Regions from separate parts of the Paenibacillus sp. FSL H3-0329 genome, predicted to be linked through region 3. Evidence: a T-box and tRNA genes for the amino acid it is inferred to sense, from the RefSeq annotation. Region 3 holds a T-box; the other regions hold tRNA genes.

Region 1 (4,444 bases), 1.8 Mb from region 3:
CCGGTGAAATTTTAATACCTGTGAAGATGCAGGTTACCCGCGACAAGACGGAAAGACCCCATGGAGCTTTACTGCAGCTTGATATTGAATTTGGGTACGATCTGTACAGGATAGGTGGGAGCCGTAGAAATCGGAGCGCAAGCTTCGGTGGAGGCGCCGTTGGGATACCACCCTGATCGTATCTAGGTTCTAACCTAGTACCCTTACCGGGTACGGGGACCGTGTCAGGCGGGCAGTTTGACTGGGGCGGTCGCCTCCTAAAGAGTAACGGAGGCGTTCCAAGGTTCCCTCAGAATGGTTGGAAATCATTCGCAGAGTGCAAAGGCATAAGGGAGCTTGACTGCGAGACCTACAAGTCGAGCAGGGACGAAAGTCGGACTTAGTGATCCGGTGGTACCGCATGGAAGGGCCATCGCTCAACGGATAAAAGCTACCCTGGGGATAACAGGCTTATCTCCCCCAAGAGTCCACATCGACGGGGAGGTTTGGCACCTCGATGTCGGCTCATCGCATCCTGGGGCTGAAGTAGGTCCCAAGGGTTGGGCTGTTCGCCCATTAAAGCGGTACGCGAGCTGGGTTCAGAACGTCGTGAGACAGTTCGGTCCCTATCTGTCGTGGGCGCAGGAAATTTGAGAGGAGCTGTCCTTAGTACGAGAGGACCGGGATGGACGTACCGCTGGTGCACCAGTTGTTCCGCCAGGAGCATGGCTGGGTAGCTACGTACGGACGGGATAAGCGCTGAAAGCATCTAAGCGTGAAGCCCCCCTCAAGATGAGATTTCCCAATTAGTAAGACCCCTTGAAGACGACGAGGTAGATAGGTTGGAGGTGGAAGTGCAGTAATGCATGGAGCTGACCAATACTAATCGGTCGAGGGCTTATCCTAAAAATACCCCAAAAAGTGAAGAAAAGGCTGCGAAGCTAATTCCGAATACTTTCCGGGGGCCCCGAAGAGATGACGGGCGACGCAAATTCAATTCGGATTCAGTTTTCAGGCGATTAAGCCTGAGCATTTACGCTGTAAATGCCCGTTTGGTGGCGATAGCGGAGGGGTTCCACACGTACCCATCCCGAACACGACCGTTAAGCCCTCCAGCGCCGATGGTACTTGGACCGAAGGGTCCTGGGAGAGTAGGACGCCGCCAAGCGGACAACCACATTACCCGTGGTATTTTTTTTGCCCTTAATATTAATATGTCTTAGAAGGGCCTTTAGCTCAGCTGGTTAGAGCGCACCCCTGATAAGGGTGAGGTCGGTGGTTCGAGTCCACTAAGGCCCACCATATTCCCTGATAGCTCAGTTGGTAGAGCACTCGACTGTTAATCGAGTTGTCACAGGTTCGAGTCCTGTTCGGGGAGCCATTTATGGAGAGGTGTCCGAGTTTGGCCGAAGGAGCACGATTGGAAATCGTGTAGGCGCCACAAGCGTCTCGAGGGTTCGAATCCCTCTCTCTCCGCCATAAAAATTATTAGCATGGCCCGTTGGTCAAGGGGTTAAGACACCTCCCTTTCACGGAGGTAACATGGGTTCGAATCCCATACGGGTCATATCATGGAGGCTTAGCTCAGCTGGGAGAGCATCTGCCTTACAAGCAGAGGGTCGGGGGTTCGATCCCCTCAGCCTCCACCATATTATTTTCACTGACGCGGGGTGGAGCAGCCCGGTAGCTCGTCGGGCTCATAACCCGAAGGTCGCAGGTTCAAGTCCTGCCCCCGCAACCAATTTACTCTTATACATTATGTTTAGGGATAAGCTGGTATGGTGAAAATGAATAGTATATACTTATTAATGACGCGGGGTGGAGCAGCCCGGTAGCTCGTCGGGCTCATAACCCGAAGGCCGCAGGTTCAAATCCTGCCCCCGCAACCAATTTACACTTATGCATTATGTCTATGGAACCGTGGTGTAGTTGGCCTAACATGCCTGCCTGTCACGCAGGAGATCGCGGGTTCGAATCCCGTCGGTTCCGCCATTTAGTTAATTATTATTGGGGATTAGCCAAGCGGTAAGGCAACGGACTTTGACTCCGTCATGCATAGGTTCAAATCCTATATCCCCAGCCATTTATGAGAGCCATTAGCTCAGTTGGTAGAGCACCTGACTTTTAATCAGGGTGTCGAAGGTTCGAGTCCTTCATGGCTCACCATTTTCTTTAAAGTGTGCGCGTGTGGCGGAATTGGCAGACGCACCAGACTTAGGATCTGGCGTTTCACGACGTGGGGGTTCGAGTCCCTTCACGCGCACCATGTTTTTGCGGACGTGGCTCAGCGGTAGAGCATCGCCTTGCCAAGGCGAGGGTCGCGGGTTCGATTCCCGTCGTCCGCTCCATATAGATTTTGCGCCCTTAGCTCAGCTGGATAGAGCGTTTGACTACGAATCAAAAGGCCGGGAGTTCGAATCTCTCAGGGCGCGCCATTTTTATTACTAAGCAGTTATAGTATTGTTAACGGGATGTAGCTCAGCTTGGTAGAGCACCTGGTTTGGGACCAGGGGGTCGCATGTTCAAATCGTGTCATCCCGATTTTATACCTTTGCGGGTGTAGTTCAATGGTAGAACTTCAGCCTTCCAAGCTGATAGCGTGGGTTCGATTCCCATCACCCGCTTATAATGAGAAACACCTGCCGGTATTAGGCGGGTGTTTTTTTGATTGGACATATCTTACGGAGACTTAAATAATAGAAACGCCCCCCTCCTTAATATAGGAAAGGGACGCTGCTGTAGTGGGTTTATAAGGGATCGTCCTTATATAAGAACGCCTACCTCACCATTATTCACGAACTTAATACTTTCGATCTTCACCTCTAGTTGACCTGAAGGAATCGCTAGCTGACAAGTACTGCCGAGCTCAGCCAGCAGCAACTGCATGCCTATAGGTGACAACATAGAAATCTTGTTATCGTTAGGTTCTGCTTGGTTAGGAAATACGATGGTATAGATATCTGTAGTATTATCGTCCAAGTAACGAAGCTGCAACTGGCTTCCGATAAAGACCTGAGAATTTAAATCTTCACCATTAAACTCAGTTAGTAATTGTTCCAGCTCGGAGCAATAACGGGACAACAGCGTTTCAGCATTGCTTCTATCCTTGCTTCGTACCGGAAAGTATTGATTTAGAAATGCGATTTTTTCCTCATCAAAATAAATAAGCTGCTGAAGCAGCTGTGTCCGTGAGCCTTCATAGATAAGACTATGGTTCATAGTAGATTTCACCCCCTCTAAGTAGCACATTCCTTGTAAACTTGTTATGGTGTGTTGCCATCTTAAAATCCCTCCTATACAAATAGAGGTCCCCCAATGGAGACCTTCTGATCAGTATACCAGCTTCTATTTGTAAATCCAATCCATTTTAAAAGGGGAATTAAAACCTTCTAAATATTGTAATGAAAACCTTTGACTATTACATACTTGGGTGCTATGATAGGCTGATGCATAGGCATTTCGTAGAAAACTGCGAAATGCCTATACTGTATTTTGAAGATATTTTTACATTAATTGTTACCTGGGGAGTGATACGCCATGTACATTTCGTTGAGTTCACATATAGATTCCAGAACTATAAAATAACTACTTAATTTATTAAAGGAGGAGATCAGGATGATTCAAGTTAAAGAGTTTGTAGATGCTGATAATTCTTATGCAGAGAATAAAGCTAATGAGTTCCTGGCAGGACTACGGGAGGAACAGATTGTGAATATCTGTTACGGTTCGGTAGTTAAATCATCACGTGATGGGGCAGAGCACCAAAGAACCACTATACTGGTCGTGTATAAGACAAATGAAAGGCAATAACTGGAACACGTTTTTTTCATGTCTATCCATTGTCTCTACGCTGTGCGTTGTGATTGTCATCATTTATTATGTTTTCAGCTAATTAGTAAAAAGAGGACCTTTCCCATCTACGGGCAAAGGTCCTCTTTAGTTTATAAGTGCATTTACAGTCTTACATTCCGTCTGGTACGGATAGACCCAAACCGGATGCGATACGCTGTCCCAAGTCTGGATCAGCCTTAAAGAAATGATCAATCTGGCGGCGTTTGATATCGTTACTTTCAACGGGAGTCATAGCGCCAACGATGTTTTGAACTAGACGGGTACGTTCTTCTTCAGACATTAGACGGTACAAGTCACCTGGTTGTGTATAGTGATCGTCACTATTGTAGGCGACACTATCCGCATATCCGGAGACTTCGAACGGCGATGTTTTATGCTGCGGTGATTCTTTTGGTCCCCCTAAGCTGTTAGGCTCGTAATAGGCTCCGGAACCGCCATTGTTGCCCAAGGCCATGCCACCATCACGTTGATAGTTCTTCACTTCTACTTTTGGACGGTTGATAGGCAGGCTGTTGTGGTTAGGGCCAACCCGGTGGCGGTGTGCATCACCATACGCGAACAGACGGCCTTGTAGCAATTTATCCGGCGAAGCTTCAATACCAGGAACGAAAGA
Region 2 (4,444 bases), 140 kb from region 3:
TCTATGGGTGATGGCGTGCCTTTTGTAGAATGAACCGGCGAGTTACGTTTAACATGCAAGGTTAAGCCGAGAAGGTGGAGCCGCAGCGAAAGCGAGTCTGAATAGGGCGATTTAGTATGTGGACGTAGACCCGAAACCGTGTGATCTACCCCTGTCCAGGGTGAAGGTGCGGTAACACGCACTGGAGGCCCGAACCCACGTACGTTGAAAAGTGCGGGGATGAGGTGGGGGTAGCGGAGAAATTCCAATCGAACTCGGAGATAGCTGGTTCTCCCCGAAATAGCTTTAGGGCTAGCCTCGGTATAAGAGTAGTGGAGGTAGAGCACTGATTGGGTGCGGGGTCCGCAAGGATTACCAAGCTCAGTCAAACTCCGAATGCCATATACTTATTGCCGGGAGTCAGACAGTGAGTGCTAAGATCCATTGTCAAAAGGGAAACAGCCCAGACCATCAGCTAAGGTCCCCAAGTGTGTGTTAAGTGGGAAAGGATGTGGAGTTGCACAGACAACCAGGATGTTGGCTTAGAAGCAGCCACCATTGAAAGAGTGCGTAATAGCTCACTGGTCGAGTGACTCTGCGCCGAAAATGTAACGGGGCTAAACACACCACCGAAGCTATGGCTAGATACGTATGTATCTGGGGTAGGGGAGCGTTGTGTAGGGGTTGAAGGTGTACTGAAAAGAGCGCTGGACACTACACAAGTGAGAATGCCGGTATGAGTAACGAAAAGATCAGTGAGAATCTGATCCGCCGAAAGCCCAAGGTTTCCTGAGGAAGGCTCGTCCGCTCAGGGTAAGTCGGGACCTAAGGCGAGGCCGAAAGGCGTAGTCGAAGGACAACAGTTTGAAATTACTGTACCACCGTAATCCGCTATGAGCGATGGGGTGACGCAGGAGGGTAGTGACGCGGACTGATGGATGTCCGTCTAAGCAGTGAGGCTGATGTGTAGGCAAATCCGCACATCGATAAGGCTGGGCTGTGATGGGGAGCGAAAATTATAGTAGCGAAGGTCATGATCTCACACTGCCAAGAAAAGCCTCTAGCCAGGAGAAGGTGCCCGTACCGCAAACCGACACAGGTAGGCGAGAAGAGAATTCTAAGGCGCGCGGAAGAACTCTCGTTAAGGAACTCGGCAAAATGACCCCGTAACTTCGGGAGAAGGGGTGCCCCGGTAGTGTGAATAGCACGAGGGGGCCGCAGTGAAAAGGCCCAAGCGACTGTTTAGCAAAAACACAGGTCTGTGCGAAGCCGCAAGGCGAAGTATACGGGCTGACGCCTGCCCGGTGCTGGAAGGTTAAGGGGAGTGGTTAGGGGTAACCCGAAGCTATGAACCGAAGCCCCAGTAAACGGCGGCCGTAACTATAACGGTCCTAAGGTAGCGAAATTCCTTGTCAGGTAAATTCTGACCCGCACGAATGGCGTAACGACTTGGGCGCTGTCTCAACGAGAGATCCGGTGAAATTTTAATACCTGTGAAGATGCAGGTTACCCGCGACAAGACGGAAAGACCCCATGGAGCTTTACTGCAGCTTGATATTGAATTTGGGTACGATCTGTACAGGATAGGTGGGAGCCGTAGAAATCGGAGCGCAAGCTTCGGTGGAGGCGCCGTTGGGATACCACCCTGATCGTATCTAGGTTCTAACCTAGTACCCTTATCGGGTACGGGGACCGTGTCAGGCGGGCAGTTTGACTGGGGCGGTCGCCTCCTAAAGAGTAACGGAGGCGTTCCAAGGTTCCCTCAGAATGGTTGGAAATCATTCGCAGAGTGCAAAGGCATAAGGGAGCTTGACTGCGAGACCTACAAGTCGAGCAGGGACGAAAGTCGGACTTAGTGATCCGGTGGTACCGCATGGAAGGGCCATCGCTCAACGGATAAAAGCTACCCTGGGGATAACAGGCTTATCTCCCCCAAGAGTCCACATCGACGGGGAGGTTTGGCACCTCGATGTCGGCTCATCGCATCCTGGGGCTGAAGTAGGTCCCAAGGGTTGGGCTGTTCGCCCATTAAAGCGGTACGCGAGCTGGGTTCAGAACGTCGTGAGACAGTTCGGTCCCTATCTGTCGTGGGCGCAGGAAATTTGAGAGGAGCTGTCCTTAGTACGAGAGGACCGGGATGGACGTACCGCTGGTGCACCAGTTGTTCCGCCAGGAGCATGGCTGGGTAGCTACGTACGGACGGGATAAGCGCTGAAAGCATCTAAGCGTGAAGCCCCCCTCAAGATGAGATTTCCCAATTAGTAAGACCCCTTGAAGACGACGAGGTAGATAGGTTGGAGGTGGAAGTGCAGTAATGCATGGAGCTGACCAATACTAATCGGTCGAGGGCTTATCCTATACGTAGAATGCAGATTCGTTTCGGATTCAGTTTTCAGGCATCAAGCCTGAGCATTTACGCTGTAAATGCCCGTTTGGTGGCGATAGCGGAGGGGTTCCACACGTACCCATCCCGAACACGACCGTTAAGCCCTCCAGCGCCGATGGTACTTGGACCGAAGGGTCCTGGGAGAGTAGGACGTTGCCAAGCGGATATTCCCTGATAGCTCAGTTGGTAGAGCACTCGACTGTTAATCGAGTTGTCACAGGTTCGAGTCCTGTTCGGGGAGCCATGCTCTCATAGCTCAGCAGGTAGAGTGCTTCCATGGTAAGGAAGAGGTCACCGGTTCGAATCCGGTTGAGAGCTCCACAGATTTGCAAGGCCCGTTGGTCAAGGGGTTAAGACACCTCCCTTTCACGGAGGTAACATGGGTTCGAATCCCATACGGGTCACCAACTTTTACTTGTACTTACCCTTAGAGGGTCCCATAGATATGGAGGCTTAGCTCAGCTGGGAGAGCATCTGCCTTACAAGCAGAGGGTCGGGGGTTCGATCCCCTCAGCCTCCACCATAATCTTTCTAAGAGATTATGGGCAACATAGAGGTACCATCAATGGGGATTAGCCAAGCGGTAAGGCAACGGACTTTGACTCCGTCACTCATAGGTTCGAATCCTATATCCCCAGCCAAGTGCGAGCCATTAGCTCAGTTGGTAGAGCACCTGACTTTTAATCAGGGTGTCGAAGGTTCGAGTCCTTCATGGCTCACTTTTATTATTATCATGCGCGTGTGGCGGAATGGCAGACGCACCAGACTTAGGATCTGGCGTTTCACGACGTGGGGGTTCAAGTCCCTTCACGCGCACCACTTATTGCGGACGTGGCTCAGCGGTAGAGCATCGCCTTGCCAAGGCGAGGGTCGCGGGTTCGATTCCCGTCGTCCGCTCCATAATTTTGCGCCCTTAGCTCAGCTGGATAGAGCGTTTGACTACGAATCAAAAGGCCGGGAGTTCGAATCTCTCAGGGCGCGCCATTTTATTATTAAGCAATTATAGTATTTATAACGGGATGTAGCTCAGCTTGGTAGAGCACCTGGTTTGGGACCAGGGGGTCGCATGTTCAAATCGTGTCATCCCGATTTTCACCTTTGCGGGTGTAGTTCAATGGTAGAACTTCAGCCTTCCAAGCTGATAGCGTGGGTTCGATTCCCATCACCCGCTCCATAATTTTATAGTAACGGGATGTAGCTCAGCTTGGTAGAGCACCTGGTTTGGGACCAGGGGGTCGCATGTTCAAATCGTGTCATCCCGATACTCAGCTTAATCGCTGCTCAAAAGCTCTTACTTCGGTAAGGGCTTTTTTGTTATGTATTGAATATACATATAAATACATCATAAGAACGTATGTTCTATTATTCCTCCAAAAAAAATCGGACTTCCGGTGGAATTCCAATCCGTAGATAATAGTTTCTCCATGATTCCTCTTGTTCGGGGCTTCTGCCTGAAGATAATAATTTTACAGCAAATACATTAGCTTGACGTTCAAGCTTCCCAGGAGAGAAATAGGAGCTTTCCTCCAGAAAAAAGCGATTGATCCCCTTGTGAAGCCGATCATGTCCTAATTCATGCGCACAAACGAAGCGCTGCCATTCTACAGGCAACTCATTATGAATGACGATAAACCTTCTTCTTAATTTTCGATAATATAATCCCTTTGTGCCAGTCCCCAGATTCATGAAACGAATTTGAATGCCTAGTGCTGCGGCAAGCTCGAACGGGCAGTTGGTTTTATATTTTTTAATCAGACTATTGATCAGTTCATCCATGTTCTTCACCTGCAGCATGTTAGTATAGTTATTTAGTGTCTTTGGATTTTTTTCTCTTATTCATCTGTTTGGCTTCCCAGAACAATCCGGTTAGTACATCTTTTATCCTCTGTTTATCTTCTTTGTCTAATGGAATTCCGTCAAACATCAGCTCTCCATCATCCTCTAGCATTTTTCGAAAGTCTCTTTTATCTTTGCTTGTGGCCCAATCTGGGACAGCCTCATCGCTTGAAAGAGTCTGGTCCTGCAAATACCCTGCCTGATCCATTAGCTCCTCGTAGGGGACGCCAGTGGCCTCAGCAA
Region 3 (4,444 bases):
TTAAGTCTTTTCGCTGGGAAGTGCAATTTAATAATGTGAATAAATTAACCCTTGGCATTGGAGCCAGAAAAGGGGAGGAATGGGTGAAGCCTGAGGCAGATCTTGCCCTTGCTCCTTATCCACTCGAAACGACAGCACATCCGTATCCTTTATATCCTACTATGCTAACGCAGGCTCAATCCGGGAAAGAATATAGATTAACCTTAGGCGTGCAAAATACCTCCGGATTCATCATCCCTAAAGGAAACGCGGAATTAGAGCTGGTGAGTGTGGACAGTAAAGGAAATTCTTTTTATCAAACGTTGAAAGGACCTGATTCTTCAACCTCCAAGGCGGCATTATTATCATTTTCCGTTTCCATTCCAACAGAGGCTGAATACGTCATTTTCAGGTCACGCACATTGAGAGCGCAATAAGGCATTTGCTATAGATTATTCAAACAAGCTAGACAGAGAGCGGGTAAAGAAACAGATGACAGGTAACAAAGAGCAGCAATATCGCTTCAGCGAAGCACCGATTTGGGAATTGCAACGAACATATTATGAAGAGCAGGGATTAAAGGCTTGGAATAATGATCAGGTCCCGCAGTACATCACGAGTAACCCTATGATTGCAACAGCATACGCAGAGATGATCTTTGGATTCCTGCAAGACCGGGCTGGACAAGGGCATCTCTCAGAGACCGTTACGATTCTAGAACTTGGAGCGGGAGCAGGCCGGTTAGCGTTCCATGTGCTTAAAAAGTTGTGTGAAATCGTAGACTACGCAGATATTCCTCTACCTCCTTTTCGTTATGTGATGAGCGATTTGCCTTCCAAAAATATATCCAGTTGGCAGCAGCACCCGAGCCTACTTCCTTACGTGAAGCAGGGTATTTTGGACTTCGCACGTTTTGATGCTGTGCAGGATGTAGAACTACATTTAGTACACGCTAAGCTCAACATTCGGCCGGGTGATTTACAGCAGCCATTGGTGATTGTGGCAAATTATTTTTTTGACAGCATTCCGCAAGAATTAATTTATGTGGATGAAGGAAAAATATATGAATGTGAGGTTTCGATCCAGTATTCGGCGGAAGTTGATCCGGATAACCCCTCCGATGCGCTCGGCAAAATCATCCCGCAGTACCATTATCGGCGTGCGGCTAGTTATGAAGAGGAGACTTATCCCTATCATGACGTTATAGCGCTTTATCAGCAGAAGCTGGAGGATTCACATATACTCTTTCCGGTGGTGGGGCTCACTTGTCTGGAGCGGCTTGCGCGGCTCTCTACAGAGGGAATCGTGCTGCTTACAGCGGATAAGGGAGACCATCGCTTAGAGAACTGGGAATTTGCAGAACCTCCATTGCTGATTCATCACGGAAGCTTCTCTTTGACTGCGAATTATCATGCGATAGAACATGTGCTGAAACAAAAAGGGGCGCATTCAATATTCACCAGTCATCACTATAAAAACCTGAACATCGGCTGTATTCTTATGCTTCCAACTCCGTTGAGCTATACAAATACTCGGCTGGGTTACAAGCGGTTTATAGAACGTTTTGGTCCCGATGATTTCTTTAGTATGAAGGAATGGATGGATCAGCAATTAGATACGATGGGGCTGCAGCAAATTTTGGCCTTTTGGCGTTTGGGTGGGTATGATGCTGAATGGTTTATCCATAGTGCTGAACAGATTTCGGAGCTACTGCCCAGTGCCAGTGATGAAGAAATGCTGGATTTACAGCGAGGAATACAGTTGATGTGGACTGGCTATTATCCGATGGAACAGAGTTATGACCTGTCGCTAGATGCTGGCTTACTGCTGTATGAAATGGATAAATTCGCGGAAGCATTGGTTTACTTAGAACGCTCTATGCATGCCAATACGGAAGAACCATTAGCATCAGTGCTTTATAGCATGGCAATTTGTAACTACGAGCTAGGAGCTGAAGCTGCTGCATTGGAATACGCGCGTAGAGCTTTGGCTGCAGAGCCTGACAATGAAGTAGTATTGGAGCTTCTAACGGCGCTGAGCGAGGAATAAGCACATTTACATAGGGTTATCTTTTTGGTATCCTATACAAAATAATCAAACGCGATGACGAGAAGAGTACATGAAATCATTCCTTCACAGAGAGCCCTGGATGATGAGAACAGGGTAAGGGGGATTTTATCGAAACAAGCCTCTGAGCGGCATATCGGAACCGGACTAAGGGGATGGTATGACGGGAGCTCCTGTTATAGAGCTAGAGTATAAGCACTGCGTAAGATGTTTTGCCGTACTTGATGAGATTAATATGGTGACATATTAATGAACCTGGGGTGGTACCGCGAGAATTTCGTCCCCAAGACCATAAGTCTTGGAGGTGAGGTTCTTTTTATTTTGCAGATTAAGCAGGCGGATATCACTTATAAACAGGAGGTAACACCAATGAACGAGGAACCGGAAGTATTAGCAGAGAGTTACATCGACAGATTGATTCAAGAAGAGCTGGGAGCAGGGACTTACAGTAGAGATATTTGCACGAGATTTCCACCTGAGCCTAACGGGTATCTGCATATTGGCAGTGCGTATGCTATTCACACGAACTATACGACTGCGAAAAAGTATGGCGGGAAGTTCCATTTGCGCTTTGATGACACCAATCCTTTAAAAGAGGATTTGGAGTATGTAAATGCCATCATCGAAGATATTCAATGGATGGGCTATCCACCGGACCATATTTTTTATGGATCAGATTATTCTGAGAAAATATACAATAGCGCAGTTACGTTAATCCGAAAAGGAAAGGCTTATGTCTGTGATTTATCACCTGAAGAGGTGACAGCCTATAGAGGGACGCTTACGGAGCCGGGAAAAAACAGCCCGTTCCGGGAGCGTTCTGTAGAAGAGAATTTGCGGTTATTTACGGAGATGAAAGCTGGAGATTATCCGACGGGAGCCAGAGTGTTGCGGGCTAAAATAGATATGAGCTCACCTAATATCAACTTACGTGATCCGGTGATTTACAGAATCATTCATGCGGAGCATTATAGAACGGGTAACGAATGGTGTATCTATCCGATGTATGATTTTGCCCATCCTATACAAGATGCTATCGAAGGGATTACGTATTCCTTATGCTCGATTGAATTTAAGGATCATCGGCCGCTCTATGAGTGGGTACTGAATGAGCTGGATACCCCTGAAGCTCCCAAGCAAAGAGAGTTTGGACGGGTGAACATCACCGGAGTTGTGACGAGTAAACGGTATATCAGGCAACTGGTTACAGGCCATTATGTGGACGGTTGGGATGACCCAAGACTTCCTACGCTTCGCGGTTTACGCAGAAGAGGTTTTACACCGGAGAGTATCCGGAATTTTGTGAAGGAAATTGGATTTGTCAGAAATAGCACCATTGTGGATATTGCCATGTTAGAGCATGCGCTTAGACAAGCTTTGAAGGCAAAGGTTCCAAGTGTGATGGCTGTTCTTAAGCCTTTAAAAGTGGTCATTACTAATTATCCTGAGGATCATAATGAAGGGCTGACGATTGAGAATAACAGTGAAGATAAGTCACTTGGGGAAAGAGAGGTTCCTTTTTCACGAACCCTTTATATTGAACAAGAAGATTTCATGGAGGAGCCGCCAAAAGGTTATCACAGGCTGACTATGGGGAACGAGGTAAGGCTAAAGGGTGCTTATTTCATTAAATGCAACGAAGTAATCAAGGACGAAGTTACCGGAGAAATCCTAGAGCTTCGCTGCACCTATGATCCGAGAACGAAGAGCGGAAGCGGGTTTAATGAACGGAAGGTTAAGGCAACCATTCACTGGGTATCGGCAGATCATGCTATCAAAGCTGATGTTCATCTATATGAGCGGCTGCTGAAAGATAACGACGGTCCTAAAGAAGACGGTGAGCGCTGGGACGCGTATCTTAATCCGGATTCCTTGACGATCCTGAAGGATTGTTTGCTGGAGCCATCGATGGGCAACGCAACGCCAGAAGATAAATTTCAATTGATCCGGCATGGATTTTTCTGTGTGGATACGAAGTACACCACGGCAGATAAGCTGGTGCTGAATCGGATAGTACCGCTGAAGGACACATGGAAGAAAAATTCATAAGCAGCTTAAGCTAGGCGAAGATCGGGTAATTTCTGATCATCGTCTAGCTTTTTTTGTTATTGGTCATAAGTATTATAAGCAAATGAAAATTCCATATGAAACATATTTACATTTTTCAGAAATAAGCATATACTTTAAATATAAGTTGCACAGGGGAAACTTTCGTGTATATAGACAACTTTTTCAGGGCAAGAGGAGGAATTGAAATGCTCGAACAAACTTTAGTAGAACAACCACATATAAAACAACATAAGAACTCTGTTTCAGCACAAGCCGTACTTAACGGGGAGATCAAAGGGATTAAACGATTACTTCCTTTCCTAGGCCCAGCTTTTATCGCTGCAGTTGC
Region 4 (4,444 bases), 120 kb from region 3:
CAAAAATATACAGCTGGAATTCCCCTGACTAGAAGAATCTCCAACTGTAGGTTTATCTCTATAGAGCTGATCTTAAGATTTAAAGCTTAAGGCTTAACTGCGTTACGAATAGCTTCTACCTCTGCAGTTTCCATCCCCATCGCATTATCCACTTTAATTTCTTTATTGATCAGCTTTTGCTTCACTTCTTCAACCTTGGCCTGAAGATCAGCCGGGAATACATTTTTATAAATATCATTCTCAGCAATACCTACACCATCATCTACAAAGCTCAACACATCACGTTTGCCCATTTCTAGCGTACCCTCTTGCAATCTCTTCACTGCACCTAGAATAGCCGTATCAATCTTTTTAATAGATGAAGTAACGATTAGATTTGCTTTTTCACTATCCGTATCGTTAATCAACATTGCCTGATCGGAGTCTACACCGATTGCATATTTTTTCTTCTCTTTAGCTGCGTCAAAGATCCCAAGACCTGTACCCCCAGCCACGTTAAAAATAACATCCACACCGGAGTTATATTGAATTAGAGACAGTTCCTTACCTTTTGCCGGGTTAACAAAATCACCAGCGTACGACACAGCCACTTTTACATCAGGATCAACATACTGAGCACCTTGAATGTAGCCGACCAAGAAAGCATTAATCCCCGGAATATCCATACCGCCCACAAACCCAATCACATTCTCAGGGGTAGCATTCGGCATATCCGATTGTGTAGCTAATGCTGCTACGGCACCTGCCAAGAAAGATACTTCATTTGTCGCATAAGACATGTTGTACATGTTATCTGGTGCTTCATCGATGTCGGTATCATAATTAATGAATTTTTTGTCTGGATACAATTCTGCCGTTGCATTAAACATCTCTGTAATTTCAGAACCGCCAGAAATAATTACATCCCAATCCTCGGAAGCGATATCGTTAAATGTAGGCTCCCATTTCGTTTTATCAACGCCCATTTCAACAACCTTTGTTACTGCACCTAGTTCATTCTTAACCTTTTGCAAGCCGTTATTAGCGGAATCAAAAAATGATTTATCCCCAAGTGTCCCCGGAATCAGCAATACAACCTTGAGTTTATCCCCTGAACCTTTTTCTCCACCCTCAGCAGCGTTTGATCCAGTATTCGCAGAAGAACCGTTATTGGACGTGTTATTCCCACATGCTGTGACCAGAACCATCACCATTAATAACAACAAAGAAAGAACTTTTTTATTCATTACTCTATTCCACCCCTAATTTTAGTTGGTTAGTAATCCGGCAGAATCCCCATCTTCACCCATTGTATAATTCACGGTTCAAATGGAAATTCTCTTTTTTCCAAATAAAGTATCATTAAAAGTAATAAATTTAACGTTTAGGCTCAAAAATAGCAATAAAAATACCATTATTATTAATAATCCGCTTTATTTCCGAACGAGATGGCCAGTCAGGTTGCGAACTTTCGGATTTATTGATACGATCATAACAAATATTATTAAAAATAATTATATGATTTCGGTCATAGTTTTGTACGATTCGGCTAAAACATAAGTATTGGAGGATCATCATGGATCGTGTTCTATATATTGTAAGTGCCACACATGAGCTAAATACTTATATCCCTCCACACCAGCATGAATGCTACGAACTGGTCTATTATTTACAGGGGGTAGGGACAACCAATGTTGGCCCACGAAGTTACCATTTTCGCTCCTCTTCTTTCGCGCTTGTGCCACCCAATCATAAACATGACGAGCACCACCGTGAGGATGCAAATGTATTATTTGTAGGCTTCCACTCGGTACACCCTAATATGAGTAATCTGCTCGGCGTATATGAAGATGATAAAGATCAGACCGTTCTTCAAATCCTGCTGCGAATGAAAGCAGAGTTTACACGTAAGCAAGACGGATTCTCTGAGCTTCTAAACCTACAAATGAGCGAGATTACCGTCCATCTTATGAGGCTTCTTAGTGCCTCTGGATATCAATCCCCAACAGAAGATCGAGTACAATATGTCCTTAATTATATGAATGAGCATTATCGCCATAAATTGTCCGTCGAAACACTATCAGAAATGTCCGGATATAGCTACGATCGTTTTCGCCATCTATTTAAAGAACGTTTCGGGTCCTCACCCCTGCGGTATTTGCTGTTAAAACGCCTGGAGTATGCAAAATCTCTATTACGTCATACTCAGATGCAAATCTCTGAAGTATCTGCTGCTGCAGGTTTTGTGAACGATGCCCAATTCTGCAATATGTTTAAACGAGAAATAGGTCATACCCCGCGAGCATTCCGCATTAATAATCAATCAGGTTAATCACTAATCAGATTAAAAAAAGCCGTTGAAATAGAGAAACTCCTCTATTCAACGGCTTAATCCTGTAAAACTAAGAACATAAAGAAAAAAGGTTAGTAAGATTGCTTATAAAAGCAATCTTACTAACCTTTTTAAGATACCGGCGAGAGGACTCGAACCTCCACGGTTTCCCACTCGATTTTGAGTCGAGCGCGTCTGCCATTCCGCCACGCCGGCACATATGAACTAAATGGAGGCGCCACCCAGATTTGAACTGGGGATAAAGCTTTTGCAGAGCTTTGCCTTACCACTTGGCTATGGCGCCATGTAAATTTTGGAGCGGACGACGGGAATCGAACCCGCGACCCTCGCCTTGGCAAGGCGATGCTCTACCGCTGAGCCACGTCCGCATAAAATGGCTGGGGATATAGGATTCGAACCTATGAGTGACGGAGTCAAAGTCCGTTGCCTTACCGCTTGGCTAATCCCCAATAACATTTTAAAGTAAATGGGGCGACTGATGGGTCTCGAACCCACGAATGCCGGAACCACAATCCGGTGCGTTAACCCCTTCGCCACAGTCGCCATATTAAGTTGATATTGTCGCCATTATTCATTTTAAAGAAAATGGGGCGGCCGATGGGTCTCGAACCCACGAATGCCGGAACCACAATCCGGTGCGTTAACCCCTTCGCCACGGCCGCCATATTAAACTTTAGAAAAAACTTGGCAGGGGCAGCAGGAATTGAACCCACACCAACGGTTTTGGAGACCGTTGTTCTACCTTTAAACTATGCCCCTAAAAACTGGTGGAGGATGATGGATTCGAACCACCGAACACTTACGTGAGCAGATTTACAGTCTGATGCGTTTGGCCACTTCGCTAATCCTCCAAGGATGGTGCCGGCGAGAGGACTTGAACCCCCAACCTACTGATTACAAGTCAGTTGCTCTACCAATTGAGCTACACCGGCATGGCACTCATTCTTTTGTGATGATAAATGGTGGCTCGGGACGGAATCGAACCGCCGACACGAGGATTTTCAGTCCTCTGCTCTACCGACTGAGCTACCGAGCCATGATGAAAATGGCGGAACCGACGGGATTCGAACCCGCGATCTCCTGCGTGACAGGCAGGCATGTTAGGCCAACTACACCACGGTTCCAAAAGATATAATTGCTTAAGTTAATTGGTTGCGGGGGCAGGATTTGAACCTGCGGCCTTCGGGTTATGAGCCCGACGAGCTACCGGGCTGCTCCACCCCGCGTCAGTAAAAATATGTTATGGTGGAGGCTGAGGGGATCGAACCCCCGACCCTCTGCTTGTAAGGCAGATGCTCTCCCAGCTGAGCTAAGCCTCCATAAACAACAATTGTTATTGTACCAAAGTCCACTAGGATAAATCAAGTGAAAATTTGGTGACCCGTATGGGATTCGAACCCATGTTACCTCCGTGAAAGGGAGGTGTCTTAACCCCTTGACCAACGGGCCATACTAATTAAAAATTTGTGGCGGAGAGAGAGGGATTCGAACCCTCGAGACGCTTGTGGCGCCTACACGATTTCCAATCGTGCTCCTTCGGCCAAACTCGGACACCTCTCCATATGGCTCCCCGAACAGGACTCGAACCTGTGACAACTCGATTAACAGTCGAGTGCTCTACCAACTGAGCTATCAGGGAATATTCATACCAGGCTTAATCGCCTGAAAACTGAATCCGAAACGAATCTGCATTCTAAGTATAGGATAAGCCCTCGACCGATTAGTATTGGTCAGCTCCATGCATTGCTGCACTTCCACCTCCAACCTATCTACCTCGTCGTCTTCAAGGGGTCTTACTAATTGGGAAATCTCATCTTGAGGGGGGCTTCACGCTTAGATGCTTTCAGCGCTTATCCCGTCCGTACGTAGCTACCCAGCCATGCTCCTGGCGGAACAACTGGTGCACCAGCGGTACGTCCATCCCGGTCCTCTCGTACTAAGGACAGCTCCTCTCAAATTTCCTGCGCCCACGACAGATAGGGACCGAACTGTCTCACGACGTTCTGAACCCAGCTCGCGTACCGCTTTAATGGGCGAACAGCCCAACCCTTGGGACCTACTTCAGCCCCAGGATGCGATGAGCCGACATCGAGGTGCCAAACCTCCCCGTCG

What was found. A T-box is a leader RNA that pairs with one kind of tRNA and senses whether it is charged. The one in region 3 lies ahead of NSQ66_RS26715 (glutamine--tRNA ligase/YqeY domain fusion protein), so its partner is inferred to be a tRNA-Gln.
Region 1: it encodes a tRNA-Gln, which carries the amino acid that the T-box ahead of NSQ66_RS26715 (glutamine--tRNA ligase/YqeY domain fusion protein) is inferred to sense. The anticodon was not compared.
Region 2: it encodes a tRNA-Gln, which carries the amino acid that the T-box ahead of NSQ66_RS26715 (glutamine--tRNA ligase/YqeY domain fusion protein) is inferred to sense. The anticodon was not compared.
Region 4: it encodes a tRNA-Gln, which carries the amino acid that the T-box ahead of NSQ66_RS26715 (glutamine--tRNA ligase/YqeY domain fusion protein) is inferred to sense. The anticodon was not compared.

Annotation. Positions count from the first base shown of each region.
Region 1 covers NZ_CP150150.1:943,917-948,360, forward strand. Annotated here, with positions in the region: rRNA gene NSQ66_RS04050 (23S ribosomal RNA) at 1-885, shown strand, start outside; rRNA gene rrf (5S ribosomal RNA) at 1,031-1,147, shown strand; tRNA gene NSQ66_RS04060 (tRNA-Ile) at 1,205-1,281, shown strand; tRNA gene NSQ66_RS04065 (tRNA-Asn) at 1,285-1,360, shown strand; tRNA gene NSQ66_RS04070 (tRNA-Ser) at 1,366-1,458, shown strand; tRNA gene NSQ66_RS04075 (tRNA-Glu) at 1,475-1,546, shown strand; tRNA gene NSQ66_RS04080 (tRNA-Val) at 1,553-1,628, shown strand; tRNA gene NSQ66_RS04085 (tRNA-Met) at 1,644-1,720, shown strand; tRNA gene NSQ66_RS04090 (tRNA-Met) at 1,792-1,868, shown strand; tRNA gene NSQ66_RS04095 (tRNA-Asp) at 1,894-1,971, shown strand; tRNA gene NSQ66_RS04100 (tRNA-Gln) at 1,988-2,062, shown strand; tRNA gene NSQ66_RS04105 (tRNA-Lys) at 2,070-2,145, shown strand; tRNA gene NSQ66_RS04110 (tRNA-Leu) at 2,161-2,245, shown strand; tRNA gene NSQ66_RS04115 (tRNA-Gly) at 2,253-2,327, shown strand; tRNA gene NSQ66_RS04120 (tRNA-Arg) at 2,338-2,414, shown strand; tRNA gene NSQ66_RS04125 (tRNA-Pro) at 2,447-2,520, shown strand; tRNA gene NSQ66_RS04130 (tRNA-Gly) at 2,533-2,603, shown strand; gene NSQ66_RS04135 (GreA/GreB family elongation factor) at 2,743-3,198, opposite strand; gene NSQ66_RS04140 (sporulation protein Cse60) at 3,595-3,789, shown strand; gene katA (catalase KatA) at 3,941-4,444, opposite strand, start outside.
Region 2 covers NZ_CP150150.1:6,192,456-6,196,899, reverse strand. Annotated here, with positions in the region: rRNA gene NSQ66_RS27375 (23S ribosomal RNA) at 1-2,337, shown strand, start outside; rRNA gene rrf (5S ribosomal RNA) at 2,411-2,527, shown strand; tRNA gene NSQ66_RS27365 (tRNA-Asn) at 2,534-2,609, shown strand; tRNA gene NSQ66_RS27360 (tRNA-Thr) at 2,611-2,686, shown strand; tRNA gene NSQ66_RS27355 (tRNA-Glu) at 2,698-2,772, shown strand; tRNA gene NSQ66_RS27350 (tRNA-Val) at 2,813-2,888, shown strand; tRNA gene NSQ66_RS27345 (tRNA-Gln) at 2,932-3,006, shown strand; tRNA gene NSQ66_RS27340 (tRNA-Lys) at 3,012-3,084, shown strand; tRNA gene NSQ66_RS27335 (tRNA-Leu) at 3,101-3,184, shown strand; tRNA gene NSQ66_RS27330 (tRNA-Gly) at 3,191-3,265, shown strand; tRNA gene NSQ66_RS27325 (tRNA-Arg) at 3,273-3,349, shown strand; tRNA gene NSQ66_RS27320 (tRNA-Pro) at 3,381-3,454, shown strand; tRNA gene NSQ66_RS27315 (tRNA-Gly) at 3,466-3,539, shown strand; tRNA gene NSQ66_RS27310 (tRNA-Pro) at 3,554-3,627, shown strand; gene NSQ66_RS27305 (ImmA/IrrE family metallo-endopeptidase) at 3,728-4,141, opposite strand; gene NSQ66_RS27300 (transcriptional regulator) at 4,170-4,444, opposite strand, start outside.
Region 3 covers NZ_CP150150.1:6,053,758-6,058,201, reverse strand. Annotated here, with positions in the region: gene NSQ66_RS26725 (copper amine oxidase N-terminal domain-containing protein) at 1-416, shown strand, start outside; gene NSQ66_RS26720 (SAM-dependent methyltransferase) at 472-2,028, shown strand; T-box leader at 2,074-2,334, shown strand; gene NSQ66_RS26715 (glutamine--tRNA ligase/YqeY domain fusion protein) at 2,416-4,095, shown strand; gene NSQ66_RS26710 (Nramp family divalent metal transporter) at 4,302-4,444, shown strand, end outside.
Region 4 covers NZ_CP150150.1:5,931,853-5,936,296, forward strand. Annotated here, with positions in the region: gene NSQ66_RS26120 (BMP family ABC transporter substrate-binding protein) at 87-1,226, opposite strand; gene NSQ66_RS26125 (AraC family transcriptional regulator) at 1,556-2,311, shown strand; tRNA gene NSQ66_RS26130 (tRNA-Leu) at 2,449-2,527, opposite strand; tRNA gene NSQ66_RS26135 (tRNA-Cys) at 2,542-2,615, opposite strand; tRNA gene NSQ66_RS26140 (tRNA-Gly) at 2,626-2,700, opposite strand; tRNA gene NSQ66_RS26145 (tRNA-Gln) at 2,707-2,781, opposite strand; tRNA gene NSQ66_RS26150 (tRNA-His) at 2,800-2,875, opposite strand; tRNA gene NSQ66_RS26155 (tRNA-His) at 2,919-2,994, opposite strand; tRNA gene NSQ66_RS26160 (tRNA-Trp) at 3,018-3,091, opposite strand; tRNA gene NSQ66_RS26165 (tRNA-Tyr) at 3,098-3,183, opposite strand; tRNA gene NSQ66_RS26170 (tRNA-Thr) at 3,189-3,264, opposite strand; tRNA gene NSQ66_RS26175 (tRNA-Phe) at 3,293-3,368, opposite strand; tRNA gene NSQ66_RS26180 (tRNA-Asp) at 3,379-3,456, opposite strand; tRNA gene NSQ66_RS26185 (tRNA-Met) at 3,482-3,558, opposite strand; tRNA gene NSQ66_RS26190 (tRNA-Val) at 3,576-3,651, opposite strand; tRNA gene NSQ66_RS26195 (tRNA-Glu) at 3,707-3,781, opposite strand; tRNA gene NSQ66_RS26200 (tRNA-Ser) at 3,800-3,892, opposite strand; tRNA gene NSQ66_RS26205 (tRNA-Asn) at 3,896-3,971, opposite strand; rRNA gene NSQ66_RS26210 (23S ribosomal RNA) at 4,033-4,444, opposite strand, start outside.